One region of the Agrococcus sp. SGAir0287 genome, then DNA from elsewhere that is predicted to be linked to it. Evidence: predicted binding sites of a transcription regulator. Region 1 holds the regulator's gene; each other region holds the start of a gene.
The links. Region 1 encodes LexA, which represses DNA repair genes until DNA is damaged. Its sites were predicted from a motif close to TCGAACANNTGTTCGA; they were not measured.
Positions count from the first base shown of each region.

Region 2: C1N71_RS03975 (HNH endonuclease signature motif containing protein) is a predicted target of LexA. The motif match lies at 3,308-3,323, and genes of this name have one in related genera.
Region 3: C1N71_RS06430 (HNH endonuclease signature motif containing protein) is a predicted target of LexA. The motif match lies at 2,345-2,360, and genes of this name have one in related genera.

Region 1 covers NZ_CP027942.1:1,972,950-1,978,219, forward strand. The annotation lists gene hisH (imidazole glycerol phosphate synthase subunit HisH) at 1-327, opposite strand, end outside; gene hisB (imidazoleglycerol-phosphate dehydratase HisB) at 357-953, opposite strand; gene C1N71_RS09395 (histidinol-phosphate transaminase) at 964-2,052, opposite strand; gene C1N71_RS09400 (LysM peptidoglycan-binding domain-containing protein) at 2,148-2,477, opposite strand; gene lexA (transcriptional repressor LexA) at 2,720-3,349, shown strand; gene hflX (GTPase HflX) at 3,407-4,897, opposite strand; gene C1N71_RS09415 (class I SAM-dependent methyltransferase) at 4,882-5,270, shown strand, end outside.
Region 2 covers NZ_CP027942.1:860,700-865,969, reverse strand. The annotation lists gene C1N71_RS03995 (histidine--tRNA ligase) at 1-1,237, opposite strand, end outside; gene C1N71_RS03990 (Pr6Pr family membrane protein) at 1,310-2,062, shown strand; gene C1N71_RS03985 (GTP-binding protein) at 2,017-2,466, opposite strand; gene C1N71_RS03980 (Pr6Pr family membrane protein) at 2,526-3,227, shown strand; gene C1N71_RS03975 (HNH endonuclease signature motif containing protein) at 3,363-4,808, shown strand; gene C1N71_RS03970 (hypothetical protein) at 4,829-5,206, opposite strand; gene C1N71_RS03965 (hypothetical protein) at 5,262-5,270, opposite strand, start outside.
Region 3 covers NZ_CP027942.1:1,350,807-1,356,076, reverse strand. The annotation lists gene C1N71_RS06445 (ABC1 kinase family protein) at 1-1,126, opposite strand, end outside; gene C1N71_RS06440 (PadR family transcriptional regulator) at 1,177-1,749, opposite strand; gene C1N71_RS06435 (DUF2200 domain-containing protein) at 1,925-2,290, shown strand; gene C1N71_RS06430 (HNH endonuclease signature motif containing protein) at 2,397-3,800, shown strand; gene C1N71_RS06425 (YciI family protein) at 3,813-4,163, opposite strand; gene C1N71_RS06420 (SDR family NAD(P)-dependent oxidoreductase) at 4,286-4,969, shown strand; gene C1N71_RS06415 (type 1 glutamine amidotransferase domain-containing protein) at 5,001-5,270, shown strand, end outside.

The DNA.
Region 1 (5,270 bases):
CATGTGGGGCAGCACGTCGGCCTCGAGCCTGCGCACGGTGCCCGGCCACTCGCCCAGCGCCTCCGTCTCGTCGCGCCCCTCGAGCCCGCGCTCGAAGAGCACCTGCATGCCGACGCAGATGCCCAGCACGGGGCGACCCCCCGAGAGCCTCCTGCCGATGAGCTCGCCGCCGCGCACGGCGTCGATGCCCGCCATGCACGACGCGATCGAGCCGACGCCGGGCACGACGAGGCCGTCGGCCTCCATGATCGTGGCGCGATCGGCGGTGAGCGTCACCGACGCCCCGGCGGCCTCGAGGGCCTTCGCGGCCGAGTGCACGTTGCCCATGCCGTAGTCGAGCAACGCGACGGTGGCGCTCAGAGCGCGCCCTTCGTCGACGGGATGCCGGTCACGCGCGGGTCGGGCTCGACGGCGACGCGCAGGGCGCGCGCGAAGGCCTTCATCTCCGCCTCGGCGACGTGATGCGGATCGCGGCCGCCGAGCACGTCGACGTGCAGCGTCATGCGGGCGTTGTACGCGATCGCCTCGAAGACGTGGCGCACGAGCGATCCCGTGAAGTGCCCGCCGATCCGGTGCAGCTCGAAGCCCGCGGGCTCGCCCGCGTGCACGAGGAAGGGGCGGCCGGAGAGGTCGACGACGGCGCGCGCGAGCGCCTCGTCGAGAGGCACGGTCGCGTCGCCGTAGCGGCGGATGCCCGACTTGTCGCCGAGCGCCTCGCCCAGCGCGAGCCCCAGGCAGATGGCCGTGTCCTCGACCGTGTGGTGCGCGTCGATGTCCGTGTCGCCGGAGGCCGTCACGCGCAGGTCGATGAGCGAGTGCTTCGACAGCGCCGTCAGGAGGTGGTCGTAGAACGGCACGGTCGTCGAGATCTCGCTCGAGCCGGTGCCGTCGAGGTCGAGCTCGAGCTCGATGGTGGACTCGCTCGTCGTGCGGGCGATGCGTGCGGTGCGCATGGATTCGATCCTACGGTCGTGCGGCGGGCGCCAGACGCGCCACGGATGCGAGGAACGCGTCGGTCTCCTCCGGCGTCCCCGCGGTCACGCGCAGCGTGCGCGGGATGCCGACGTCGCGCACGAGCACGCCGTCGGCGAGCAGCGCCTCGAACGCCGCGCGCGGATCCGAGACGCCGCCGAAGAGCACGAAGTTCGCATCCGACGGGTACGGCTCGAAGCCGAGGCCCGCGAGCTCGCCGACGATGCGGTCGCGCTGCTCGCGCAGCTCGTCGACGCGGGCGAGCATCGTCGGCGCGTGCCGCAGCGCCGCGAGGGCGGCCGCCTGGGTGAGCGCCGACAGGTGATACGGGAGCCGCACGAGCCGCAGCGCGTCGACGACCGCGGGATCGGCGGCGAGGTAGCCGACGCGGACGCCCGCGAACGCGAAGGCCTTGCTCATGGTGCGCGAGACGACGAGGCGCTCGAAGCGCGGCAGCAGTGCGAGGGCCGTCCGCGACCGATCGTGCGCGAACTCGGCGTACGCCTCGTCGACGAGCACGATGCCGCGTGCAGCCGCGCATGCCGCCTCGACGACGTCGAGGCCGAGCGGCGTGCCCGTGGGGTTGTTCGGCGCGCACAGGAACACGAGGTCGGGATCGTGCCGCTCGATGGCCTCGACGACGGTGGCGGCGTCGAGGGTGAAGTCGGCGGCGCGCGGCTCCGCGACGTACGCCGCACCCACGCCCTGCGCGAGCAGCGGGTACATCGAGTAGGTCGGCGCGAACGACAGCAGGGTGCGCCCGGGCCCGCCGAAGGCCTGCAGCACGTGCTGCAGCACCTCGTTGGATCCGTTCGCCGCCCAGATCGACGCGGCCCCGAGCCCGTGGCCGAGGTAGTCGGCGAAGGCCTCGCGCAGCTCGGTGAACTCGCGATCCGGGTATCTATGCACGCCGGCGATCGCGTCGCGCACCGACGCGACGACGTCGTCGACGACGACATCCGCGATCGGGAAGGCGTTCTCGTTCACGTTGAGCCGCACGGGCACGTCGAGCTGCGGCGCCCCGTAGGGCACGCGGCCGACGAGGTCCGCGCGGAGCGGCAGATCGTCGAGCGAGGTCACCGCTCCAGCCTAGGCGCGCCAGGATGCGCCACCGCGCGGCCCTGACGCGACCGCGCCCCGTCCCGGATCGGGACGGGGCGCGTGCGATGGCCTGCTCAGCGGGTGTACTCGGCGGGGATCGCGAGCTCCTGACCGGGCTGGATCGCGCCGCCGATGCCGTTGATGCGCTGGATGTCGGCGATGACCTCGCGCGGGTCGACGTCGGGGGCGACGACCTCGGCGATCGACCAGAGCGTCTCACCCGGCTGCACGACGACCGTCTCGTGCGACACCTCGACGGCCGTCTGGCCGGCGATGGCGGTCGTCGCCTGCAGGACGCCGAGCCCGCCGAGGGCGAGCACGGGCGCGGCGACGACGATGGCGAGCGCACGTCGTCCGCGCGCCGTGATGCGCAGTGCCGGGGCCTGGGTGGCGATCGCGGTCATGGTCTGCTCCTCGTCTGCGTCGGATCGCGGGTGCGGCGCTCGGCCGGGAGCGTCGCACCCGCGTTCCATGATTCGAACGTACATTCGGATCATCCGTTCGTCAAGAGCCCGATTGCCCTGGATTCCCGGACGACACGCTCGAACACCCGTACCCTTCGGACCATGCCGTCGGATACGCTTTCGAACGAGACAGAGTCAATCGGCGACCACCGACACGGTCGTCGGCGAGAGGACGACGGGCCATGGCACAGCGGCAGCTGACCGAGAAGCAGACGGCGATCCTGCGCTGCATCCAGGAATCCGTGCGACAGCGGGGCTACCCGCCGAGCTATCGCGAGATCGGCGACGCCGTGGGCCTCTCCTCGCTCTCGAGCGTCACGCACCAGCTCGGGCAGCTCGAGCTCGCCGGCGCCATCCGCCGCGACCCGGCGCGGCCGCGCGCCATCGAGGTGCTCGTCGAGGCCGACGACCCGGCGGACGCGGCGGGCACGGATCCGACGGCCTACGTGCCGCTCGTCGGCCGCATCGCCGCCGGCGTGCCGATCACCGCCGAGCAGCAGGTCGAGGAGATCTTCCCCCTGCCGCGCTCCCTCGTCGGCTCGAGCCAGGACCTCTTCATGCTCAAGGTCGTCGGCGACTCGATGATCGACGCCGCGATCTGCGACGGCGACTGGGTCGTCGTTGCGCAGCAGTCGACCGCCGAGAACGGCGACATCGTCGCGGCGATGCTCGACGAGGAGGCGACGGTCAAGGTGTTCCGTCAGCGCGACGGCCACACGTGGCTGCTGCCGCGCAACTCGGCGTTCGAGCCCATCCTCGGCGACGAGGCCGTCGTGCTCGGTCGCGTCGTCGCGGTGCTGCGCTCCGTCTGACGCCCACGTGCGAGGAGGCCGGTCGGGATCGATCCCGACCGGCCTCCTCGCGTCTCGTCAGCGCGCCGGCAGGACGCGGAACTCCTCGAGGCCGTCGACGGCGTCCTCGGTCACGAGGACGTCGAGCCGCGTGCCCGTCTCCTCGTAGGTCTCGCGCTCGATCGTGGCGCGCTCGTGAAGGCGCGAGACGACCTCGCCGCGGTCGAACGGCACGAGGAGCGACATCGCGATCGTGGGCCGCGGCAGCAGCTCGGCGATCCGCTCGCGCAGCTCGTCGATGCCCCTGCCCGTGCGAGCGGACACGAAGATCGCCGACGGCACGAGCCCGCGCAGCACCAGGAGCTCGTCGTCGCCCACGAGGTCGGCCTTGTTGAAGGCGACGACCTCCGGGATGTCGCGCGCGCCCGTCTCGCCGATGACGTCGCGCACCGTGGCGAGCTGCGCGGCAGGGTCCGGATGGCTCGCGTCCACGACGTGCACGATGACGTCGGCGTCGGCGACCTCCTCGAGCGTCGAGCGGAACGCCTCGACCAGCTGGTGCGGCAGGTTGCGCACGAAGCCGACGGTGTCGGCGAGCGTGTAGAGGCGTCCGTCGGGCGTCTCGGTGCGGCGCACCGTCGCGTCGAGCGTCGCGAACAGCGCGTTCTCGACGAGGACGCCCGCGTTCGTGAGCCGGTTGAGGAGGCTCGACTTGCCCGCGTTCGTGTAGCCGGCGATCGCGACCGACGGCACCTCGAAGCGGTCGCGGTTCGCGCGCTTCGCCTGACGAGCGGGAGCGAAGCCCTTGATCTGGGTGCGCAGCCGCGCCATGCGGTTGCGGATGCGACGGCGATCGAGCTCGATCTTCGTCTCGCCGGGTCCGCGCGAGCCCATGCCGGCGCCCTGCCCGCCGACCTGACCACCGGCCTGGCGCGACATCGACTCGCCCCAGCCGCGCAGGCGCGGCAGGAGGTACTCGAGCTGCGCGAGCTCGACCTGCGCCTTGCCCTCGCGGCTCTTCGCGTGTTGGCTGAAGATGTCGAGGATGACGGCGGTGCGGTCGATGACCTTCACCTTCACGACGTCCTCGAGCGCGCGGCGCTGGCTCGGCGCGAGCTCCGTGTCGGCGATGACGGTGTCGGCGCCGGTCTCGCGGACGAGCTCGGCGAGCTCCTGCGCCTTGCCGCGCCCCACGTAGGTCGCGGGGTCCGGCGTCGGACGACGCTGCAGCACGCCGTCGAGCACGACCGCGCCGGCGGTCTCGGCGAGCGCTGCGAGCTCCCGCATCGAGTTCTCGGCATCGTCGACGCCGCCGGCGTGCACGCCCACGAGCACCACGTTCTCGAGGCGCAGCTGCCGGTACTCGACCTCGGTGACGTCCTCGAGCTCCGTGCGCAGGCCCGAGACGCGGCGCAGCGCGGCGCGGTCCGCGCGCTCGAGCTGGTCGCCGTCGAAGTCGCCGTCGGCCGCGTCCGCGCCGAGCGCCTGCGCAGCGCGGTCGAGCAGGCGCTCATCGCCGGGATCCGCCCACTCGAGGATCCGGTCGACGCGCGATGTGCCCTCCGCCATGCTCTTCCTCCACTACGGTCGGCTGGGTGACCGACCACTACTTCTCCGCCGCCTCCGGCGACGCCCCCACGCGCGAGGTGCGCGCGACCCTCGCGGGGCGCGAGCACTCCCTGCTCACGGCGCCCGGGGTGTTCTCGGGCGACGGCCTCGACGTCGGCACGGCCGTGCTGCTCGACGAGACCCCGCAGCCGCCGCAGTCGGGCGACCTGCTCGACCTCGGCGCCGGCTGGGGGCCGATCGCCCTCTCGCTCGCGCTTCGCGCCCCTGAGGCGCGGGTGTGGGCGGTGGATGTGAATCCGAGGGCGGTCGACCTCGTCCGGCGCAATGCCGAGCGTGTCAGCGTAGCAAACGTCGCTCCCGCGCTGCCTGCCGA
Region 2 (5,270 bases), 1.1 Mb from region 1:
AGTCCGCGGGGCGCAGCGGCTGCAGGTCGAGCTCGGCCGCGACGTCGGCGTCCGCGCGCAGCGCGAGCACGTGCGTCGCGCCCGCTGCGGCGAGCGCGTCGAGCACGCGGGCGACGTTCTTCGTGCGCCGCGCGACGCGCACCCCGCGCCCGGTGGCGACGACGCGGCGCTTGGCGGCGACGACCTGCTCGGGCGGCACGTCGCGGTCGTGGAGGATGCCGACGACCTCCGCGGCCGCATCCGCCGACAGGTCGACGAGGTCGATGAGCCGCTCGAAGCCGAACGAGATGCCCGCGGCCGGCACGTCGGTGCCGAGGAAGCGGCCGACCATGCCGTCGTAGCGCCCGCCGCCGCCGATCGAGTACGGCACGGCCGGGTGGGCGATCTCCATGATGACGCCCGTGTAGTAGCCCATGCCGCGCACGAGCGAGGGGTCGAGCTCGAGCCGCACGCCGAGGTCGCCGGCATCGACGGCGAGCAGCGTGCGCACGGCCTCGGTCGCCTCCTCGGGCAGACGCGACCAGTCGCCGCCCGCCACGGCGTCGATCTGCGCGAGCACCGCGGCGCCGTCGATGCCCGCGGCGTCCAGCTCGGCGGCGACGCCGTCCCTGCCGATCTTGTCGAGCTTGTCGATCGTGATGAGCGCGCCCTCGCGAGCCTCGTCGGCGACGCCGGCGGCCTCGAGCATCGCGTGCAGGATGCGGCGGTCGTTCACGCGCACGAACGCGTCGGCGAGGCCGAGCCGCTGCAGTGCGTCGCCCGTCGCGGCGACGAGCTCGAGCTCGGCCTGGATGCCGGGCTCCCCCACGATGTCGATGTCGCACTGCACGAACTGCCGGTAGCGGCCGGCCTGCGGCCGCTCGGCGCGCCAGACGGGCGCGATCTGGATGGATCGGAACACCGTCGGCAGCTCGGCGCGGTTCGTCGCGTAGTAGCGCGCGAGCGGCACCGTGAGGTCGAAGCGCAGGCCGAGGTCGGCGAGCTCCGCGGGGCTCTCCGCGCTGCGCAGGTCCTCGACCGTGAGGCCGCGCCGCTGGATGCCGAAGGCGAGCTTCTCGTTGTCGCCGCCGAGGCCGGCGTGCAGTCGCTCGGCGAGCTCGACGACCGGCGTCTCGATCTCCTCGAAGCCGTGGTCGGCGAACGCGCCTCGGATGACGTCGGCGACGTGCGCGCGGCGACGCTGCTCGGCGGGCAGCATGTCGCGCATGCCGCGGGGAGGGTTCACCTGGGATGCCACGTGCTCCATCCTCCCGCATCGCGCATCCGCGCCGTGTCGGCGGACGGCCCGCGTCCTTGCCAGGATGGAGCGATGGGCATCCGCCTCCGCCGACCGCTGCTGCGCGACCACGGCGTCGCCTCGCAGCTGCTGCGGCTGGCGATCGTCGGCATGGTCGTGGCCGCCGAGGCGCGCCGAGTGGGCGTGCTGCTCGACCTCGGCGCGTCGCTCGTCGTGCACTTCTCGTACTTCACGACGCAGGCGAGCGTGCTCTCGGGCGTCGTGGCCATCTGGCTCGTGGCGCAGCCGGCGACGCATCGGCCCGCGTGGTTCGACTGGTTGCGGGCGGCGGTGACGACGTGGATCCTGCTCGCGGGCGTCACGTACGTGACGGTGCTCGAGCCCGGCTCGTTCCTGAACCCGGCCGAGCCCTTCCAGAGCCTCGTGCAGCATCAGCTCGTGCCGCTCGCGATGCTCGTCGACTGGGCGCTGACCCCAGGTCGCACGCGCACCCGCCGTCGCCGCGCGTGGACGTGGCTCATCTACCCCGCGGCCTACGCGATCGTCGCCGTGATCGTCGCGCAGCAGATCGGCGCGTGGCTCTATCCGTTCCTCAACCCGGTCGCGGCCGACGGCTGGCTGGGCGTCGCGGTGCAGACGACGGGCGTGCTCGGCATCCTCATGGCGCTCGTCGTGCTCGTCGCGATCCTCGCGCCGCCGGGCTCCGGCCCCGCGCGACGACTGCGGACGCGCGACGCGCGGCCCGGCACGCCGCCGGAGGATCAGGTGGTCGAGGACCGTCAGCCCGCGGAGTCCGGAGCCCACGCGGGCAGCGGATCCGCGTAGCGCGACCACGCCTCGGGACCCGCGGCGAGCTCGATGTCGGGGAGCGCGGTCGCGGCGAGCGTCGCGGCGATCGCGTCGTGGTCGAGGTCGACGCCGATGAGCGCGAGGTCCTGCCCGAGGGCAGGGGGATCGTCGGGATCCGCGTCGAGCGGGTGCATCGCGAACGATCCGGCAGCCTGGTCCCACCATCCGACGCGCCCCGGTCGCGTCGCGAGCCCGACGAAGCCGGCCGAGCGCACGAGGACGCCGTGCCTGCCGCTGCCGAGCGCGTGCAGCGCGGCGAGGAGGCGGGCGGGATGCAGCGGCCGCACGTGCTCGAACCGCATCGCGGAGACGCGCCGATCGGTCATGTGCGGGTCGTGGTCGCCGTTCAGCACGCACGTCCAGCCGGGGTGGTCGTGCACCGCCAGGATCACGACGCGCGTGACGACCGATCGGCTCGGTCGCGTGCCACGATGAGCGCATGACGACGACGCAGGCGTCCCGAGGACTCACCGACCGGTCGACGCTCGTCGTCGCGCTGCGCACCACCGTGCTGCTCGCAGGCATCGCGGCCGAGGCGTGGAACCTCGTCGTCGTGGCGGGCGAGGGCCAGCGGCTCAGCGAGCACCTCGGCTACTTCACGGTGCAGTCGAACGTGCTCGTGCTCGTCGTCGTCGCATGGCTGCTGCTGCGCCCCGAAGGGCGTCCGCGGTGGTTCGATGCGCTGCGCGGCGCGACCACGGCGTACATCGTGCTCACGGGTCTCGTGTGGGCCGTGCTGCTCGCGACCCCCGAGGAGGCGTTCGGCCTCTCGGTCGAGTTCCCGAGCTTCGTGCAGCATCGCCTCATCCCCGTGCTCATGGCCGCGGACTGGCTGCTCGTACCCACGACGAGGCCGCTGCGCGTCGGCAGGTGCGTCGCTGCGTGGATGGCGTACCCGATCGCCTACCTCGTCGTCTCGTGGATCCGCGGCGGCCTCGGCGACGGCTGGATCCCCTACCCGTTCCTCGACCCCGCCGTGCATGGCGGCCTCGGCGGCCTCGTCGTGCCGACCGGCCAGGTGCTGCTCGCCTTCGTCGTCGGCATCGCGCTCGTCGCGACCCTCGGCCGGGTGCGGTGGCGGCCACGACCGGGGGCCGAGCGCCCGGCCCCGCGGATCGGCGCAGGGTCGCGCGCCGACTGATCGTCGCGAGCGCGCCGTCGGCCGGGAGGCCCGCGCATCGCCGATCCGCACGTCGTGCTGCTCCACGACCGGTCGATCATTCGAACGTATGTTCGATTCCGTGGTATCCTTGGAGCCTGCGAAGGCGGTGACGGGATGCGCGATCAGGCTCAGGTCGAGACCTCGGTGGTCGACGCGCTCATCGCCCTCGACATCGCCTTCTCGTCCCTCCCCGACGACGAGCTGCTGGTCGCGGTCGACGAGCTCGCCGCCCGCCGACGGTGCATCGATGCCGCGATCGTGCGCGCCGCCGCCGAGGTCTCGTCGAGGTCCGACCACCGTCCCGCCGACGAGTCGCTCGTGCGCCGCGCGGGCTACGGCTCGACCGCGAGGATGCTGCAGTCGAAGATCGGCGTCCGCTGGTCGGAGGCGAAGCAGCTGTGCGCGGTCGCCGCAGCGACGTCGGCGTCGATGGCGATCTCCGGTGGCACGATCCCCGCCCGATTCCCGGCGGTCTCCGATGCGCTCGCGCAGGGCTGGCTGTCAGTGCCGCAGTCCCACGCGATCACGTCCGGGCTCGACCGCGACGGCGGTCGCGCCGAGGTCGGCGCGGTCGAGGCGGCCGAACGCCTGCTCGTCTCGGCTGGCTGCGGCACGCACGTCGACGACGTCGAGCCCGCCGTTCCCGAGACCCTCTCGCTGCTGGCCCGGCGCTGCCTCGACCACATCGACCCCGACGGCGACGAGCCGCGGTACGAGCAGCAGCTCGCCGACCGCTACCTCCGCATGGGTCGTCGACGCGACGGCATGTGGAAGGGCGAGTTCCTCGCCACCGCCGACCAGGGCGAGGTCATCGCCGCGTGCTTCGACGCAGAGGTGAAGCCGCGTCGCGTCACCTTCGAGGACGCCTGCGGCGGCACCGACGAGCACGCGGTCGACGCCGATCCGGATCCGACCGGGTCCGTCGACGACCGCTCGATGGAGCAGCGACGGCTCGACGCGTTCGTCGCCATCGTCGGCCGCCACGCAGAGAGTCGGGCGCCTCGGATCTGCGGCGAGGCGCCGACGCTCACGATCACCGTCGCCGCCGATGTGCTGCACGGCCGACCGGCAGCGACGCTCGAGGAGCTGCCGACGCTCTCCCGGACCGGGGACGTCGTGCCGGTGTCCATCGCCGCCCGGTACCTCTGCGATGGCTTCGTGCAGACGCTGGTGCAGGACGAGACCGGCCACCCGTTGCAGATGGGTCGTCGACGCCGTCTGTTCACGAAGGCCCAACGACGAGCGATCGTCGCGCGTGACCGCCACTGCCGCGCGCCGGGCTGCACCGCCGCGCCCGGCTGGTGCGAGACCCACCACGTCACCCCGTGGTCCTTCGGCGGCACGACGGACGTCGACAACGGCATCCTGCTCTGCCAGCACCATCACACCGAGGTCCACCGCGGTGCTCTGACGATCCAGCCAGCATCGCCGCCGGCCCCCGGGCCGACCGATGCCGCAAGCCCGCGGCCACCGCGCGCCCCGCGTCGTCGACCGCGACGGTGGCGCATCACCACGGCCTACCCTCGCCGGACCCGGACACGCGCGACGCTGCGCAGGTGACGCGCACCGGTCGAGACAGATCAGCCCTCGGGCGTCGACAGGTCGCGCTGCTGCGCCACCTCGTGCACGGGACGCGCGTCGCGCCGGCGCTCGTCGGCACGCAGCCGCGCGTCGACGCGCAGGCGCGACCAGTACGGCAGCGCGGCGAGGTGCGGATCGGCGCGCGCCGCCGCCCACGGTGCCCCGACGCCCACGACCGCGAGCGCCGCGACGAGGCCCACGCCGACGACGAGGATCGGCTCGGTCGCGACGAGCCAGGCGACCGCCACCGCACCCACCGCGACGATCAGCCACACGACGACGCTCGTCATCCCCGGCGCGATCGTCCTGCCTGCCAGGAGCATCCCGCCGAGCACGATGCCGCCGACGATCGCGAGGACGACCTCGAGCCACAGCATCCTGCGCCCCCTCCCGTCGCCTCCGCCGACCCTAGCGAGCCGACCTGGGCGCCGGTCAGCGGAT
Region 3 (5,270 bases), 620 kb from region 1:
CCTGCGTCATGGCACGCTCGAGCTCGGCCGTGTCGGCCGACGGCAGCAGGACGCCGATGTCGCGGATGCCGTCCACGAGGCCCTTGCCGTCGCGCGACGCCGCCGCGATGAGCATGCGCCGCAGGCCGCGCCTCGTCGTCGGCGGGACCGCGCCCATCATCCCGAAGTCGATGAACGTCAGCCGCCAGCGCGGCCGGCCCTCGGCGTCCGTGCCGCCGAGCGGCGTGACGAAGACGTTGCCCGGGTGCGGATCGGCGTGGAACCAGCCGTGCGTGAACAGCTGCGCGAACATGGTGGTGGCGAAGCGGTGCGCGACGTCGGCCGGCGCGATGCCGACAGCCTGCAGCGCCGCGTGGTCGGTGATCTTGATCGCCGTCACGTCCTGCAGCGTCAGCACGCGCCGCGCCGTGCGCTCCCACACCACCTCCGGCGCACCGACGCCGTCGTCGGCGGCGAAGAGCTCGGCGAAGCGCTCCGCCGACTGCGCCTCGTGGAGGTAGTCGATCTCCTCGTCGCTCGTGCGCGCGAACTCCTCGACGAGCGCGGGCATGTCGGCCCGGTCCGAGACGAGGCGGAAGCGGCTGAGCCAGCCGCCCACGCGCCGCAGCGCGGCGAGGTCGGTCGCGACGACGTTGGCGATGCCGGGCCGCTGCACCTTCACGACCGCCTCGCGGAAGCCCGCGATCGCGGCGTCGGCATCGGTGAGCGTCGCGCGATGCGCCTGCCCGAGCGACGCGGCGGCGATCGGCGCGTCCTCGACGTCGGCGAACGCGCGGGCGAGCGGCATCCCGAGCTCGCCCTCCGCCTCGGCGCGGATGTCGGGGCCGGGCACCGCCGGCACCTCGTCCTGCAGCCCCTCGAGCTCCTTCGTGATCTCCGGCGGCAGCACGTCGAGGCGCGAGGACATGAACTGCCCGACCTTGATCATGAGTCCACCGAGCTCGATGGCGAAGTCGTGGAAGCTGCGGGCGAAGCGCGTCATGCGCCGCGATCGGCTGCGCGCGGCGAGCCGCGCGAGGCCGATGCGGGGCATGGCGATCTCGAACCACCACGTCACCGCGAGGTGCCGGGCGGCGAAGCGCAGGATGCGGCGGTACCGGGCGCGGGAGGGCGTGGACGCATCCATCGCACCTCCCCGCGCCCCGGTCGCGCCGGGCGTCGTGCTCAGGTCCGCGCTCAGTCGCGAGCGAGGATCGCGTAGAGCCTACGGCGCGCGTCCTCGAGGATGTCGACGGCCTCCTGCACCTGCTGCGGCGTGCCGGTGCGTCCCACCTGCGCCGCAGCCTGCGCGAGCTCGAAGCCCGCCTTGGGCAGTGCCGAGAAGCCGGGACCCTCGCGCTCATCCGTGGCCTCGAACGGCGCGGGCTGCTCGGTCGCGGCGTCGGCCACGACACGACCCTCGTCGGTGAGGGCGTAGGTCTTGCGACCGCCGGCCTCCTCGGCCGCGATGAGACCCTCGTCGGCGAGCAGCTGCAGCGTCGGGTAGACCGAGCCGGGGCTCGGGCGCCACGCGCCGCCGGAGCGCTGCTCGATCTCGGTGATGAGCTGGTAGCCGTGCATCGGGCGCTCGCGCAGCAGCGCGAGCACCGCCTGGCGCACGTCGCCGCGTCCCATGCGCGAGCCTGGCGCCTTGCGCTCGAACTGGCTGCGGAGATGCTCCATCGCCTCCCACATGCCGCCGTGGCGGCCCATGCGGAAGTCGCGGCCTCCGCCGAAGCCGTACCGACCCTGATCTTGGTAGCCGTGCATGATCGTCCCCTCCCGCCGACCTCGTGCGTCGCGAGCCGCGACAGTCGGCGATGCATCGACGATATGTCGTCGAGGGCGCTCGGCGACAGGGGGTTCGCCCTGGGCGGAGGAATGCGATCGGCAGGATGCGGACGAGGCGCTGGCGCCGTCGGACGGTCACCAGGATCATGGGCGCATGGCCGAGCACCGGATCTTCCGCATGCCGTTCGCGAGCGTGTACCCGCACTACGTCGCGAAGGTGGAGCGCAAGGGTCGCACCGTCGCCGAGCTGCACGAGGTCATCGCGTGGCTCACCGGCTACGACGAGGCCGGGATCGCCACGGCTCTCGCCGACGAGCGATCGTTCCGCGACTTCTTCGGACTGGCGCCCGTCATGCATCCGGCCGCCGCCGCGATCACCGGCGTGATCTGCGGCGTGCGCGTCGAGGACATCGACGATCCGCTCACGCAGCAGATCCGATGGCTGGACAAGCTCGTCGACGAGCTCGCGAAGGGCCGGCCGATGGAGAAGGTGCTGCGTCAGGTGCCCGCGGCGTCCTGAGGCCCGGTCGATCCTCGGGCGACCGGTCTCCATGCTGTGAGGTCGCTCCGAAGTTCGAACATACGTTCGAATCCGGGGTATCCTGAAGTCCGAGAGGCGGTGCGGGATGCGAGCGCAGGGGGAGGTCGAGACGGCGGTCGTCGACGCGCTCGTGACCGGCGATCTCACTGCCTCGAGCCTCGTCGACGCCGAGGTGCTCGTCGCGATCGACGAGCTCGCGGCGCGTCGCCGACGCATCGACGCCGCCATCGTCGCGCTCGCCGGCGAGGCCGCAGCGCGATCGGAGGGCAGACCGGCCGAGGAGTCGCTCGTGCGACGCGCCGGCCACCGGTCGACGCCCGAGCTGCTGCAGCACCGCATCGGCGTGCGCGCTCGCGAGGCGCGCATCCTCTGCGAGGTCGCCGACGCGACGCGGGCGGGCGTGGCGCTGTCGGGCGGCGACGTGCCCGTGCCGTTCCCCGCGGTCGCGGCCGCCGTCGCCGCCGGATGGATCGCGGTGCCGCAGGCGCATGCGATCGTCGAGCGGCTGCGTGCGTCGAGCGCGCGCGTCGACGTCGAGTCGCTGCACCTGGCGGAGCGCGACCTCGTCGACCGCGCGACCGGCGGCCACGACGACGACGAGGCGGCGATGGTGCCGGAGCACCTGGGGGTGCTCGCGAGGCGCTGGCTCGCGCACCTCGACCCCGACGGCGACGAGCCGCGGCTCGCCGACCAGCTCGAGCAGCGCTTGCTGCGGCTGCGCACGCTCGCCGACGGCTCGATCGACGGGCGCTTCCGATGCACGGCCGAGCAAGGCGAGCGCATCATCACCGCCCTCGACGCGCACGTGCGGCCACGGCGCGTCTCCTTCGACGACCCGGCGACCGACGCGGCCGAGGCGTCCGAGGAGGCGAGCGACGCGCGCACCCTCGACCAGCGGCGCATGGATGCGCTCGTGGCGATGGTCTCCCGGCATGCGGAGCTCGCGTCGCCGCGCGTCGCGGGCGAGGCGCCGACGCTCACGATCGCCGTGCACGAGGACGCACTGCACGGCCGGCCCCGCACGCCCGACGACGGGCCCATCGCGGTGCGCAGTGGCGAGGCGATGCCGACGGCCGCTGCCGCCCGCATCCTCTGCGACGGCTTCGTGCAGGCGCTCGTGCTCGACGACCGCGGCGAGCCGCTGCGGCAGGGGCGTCGTCAGCGCCTCTTCACCCTCGCGCAGCGTCGGGCGATCGTCGCTCGCGATCGGCACTGCCGCGCACCCGGCTGCACCGCGCCGCCGGGCTGGTGCGAGACGCACCACGTCACGCGCTGGGCCGATGGCGGCCGCACCGACGTCGAGGACGGCATCCTGCTCTGCCAGCACCACCACACCGAGGTGCATCGCGGTGCGCTGCGCGTCGAGCCGGGCGAGCCGCCCGCGGCAGCCGGCCCACCGACGCCCGGCACCCGCCAGACGGGTCGACGGTGGCGCGTGCGATCGACGCTGCCGCGCCGACCTCGCTCGCGCGTGCCGCTCAGGACGTGACGGCGCGGGTCCTCACTCCCTCGTCGACTCGGGATCGTCCCCGAACTGCCGCAGCTCCTGCGGGCAGCGGCAGGCGGTCGCGAGCCTGGCCGCCCATGCCTCGGCCGCGGCACGATCCGGCAGGTCGAGGATCGCGTAGCCGCCCTCGAGACGCGCCGTCTGCGGATACGTGCCGGGCGTGACGGCGCCATCCGCCGCCACGCGCACCGGCGGCACCGATTCGTCGATGCCGCCCGCGAAGACGTAGACGCCCGCGGCCTTCGCGTCGCGGATCACCTGGTGCGACTCCTCGACCACGCGGTCCCACTCGCCGTCGGCGACCTGCATCTCGCCGCTCGGGAAGGAGATCAGGAAGCACGGCATGGGCGACTCCTCTCGTCATGGCGGAGCCTACGCCCGCGGCGCTTGCGAGTGGCAGGGCGCAGGAGCACGCTCGATGACGTCGACGGCTGCGAGTCCGGGTCGTCGCCGCGCAGGAGGCACCCATGACGCTCGCACTCGTCACCGGCGCCGGTCGCGGGATCGGCCGCGCGATCGTGCAGCAGCTCGTCGATCGCGAGCATCGCGTGATCGCGACCGCTCGACGCCTCGACGTCCTCGAGGGTCTCCGCTCCGAGGTCGTCGAGACCGCGCTCGTCGACCTCGACGCCGATGACGTCGGCGCGCAGACGATCCCGGCGATCGCCGAGCGGCCGCTCGACCTCCTCGTGCTGAATGCCGCTCGCTTCTCGCCGTGGGACGAGCGCGCCGCCGACGCCGATCTCGACGTCGCGCGCGGCGTGCTCGCGACGAACGTGCTCGGCTCGTGGGCGGTCGTGCAGGCGGCCCTGCCGGCGCTGCGGGCTGCGCGCGGCACCATCGTCGGCGTCGGCAGCGGCTCGGGCTCACACGGCGACCCGCAGTTCGGGCTCGCGGTCAACCCCGGTGCCGCGAGCTACGCCGTCTCGAGGGCCGCGCTGCACGCGCTGCTGCACCGACTGTCGGCGGAGCTCGCGCCCGACGGCATCCGCGTCTTCGCGACCGATCCCGGACTCACCGCCACCGCCCCGGGCATGGTCGAGATGGGCGCGCGGCCCGTGGAGGACGGCGCGCGCAGCGTCCTCGCACCGCTCGACGGGCGGGTCGAGCCCGGCACGCTCGCACGAGACGGGCGCCCGCTGCCCTGGTGACCCAGCGCCTGGCGCGCGGCAAGATGGGGGCATGGCCAAGCGCGTCCTCCACGTCGTGACCACCGTCGATCGGATCGGCGACGCCAGGCACCCGACGGGGCTGTGGCTAACGGAGCTGACGCACGCGTGGCAGGTCTTCGAGGAGGCGGGCTTCGAGCAGCTGCTCGTCTCCTCTGGCGGCAGCGCCGTGCCGCTCGACCCGCGCTCGCTCGCGTTCCCCGCGCTCGACGCGACGGCGAAGGCATGGCAGGCGGACACGGCGCGCATGGCGCTGCTCCAGCGGCCCGCAGCGCCCGCGCAG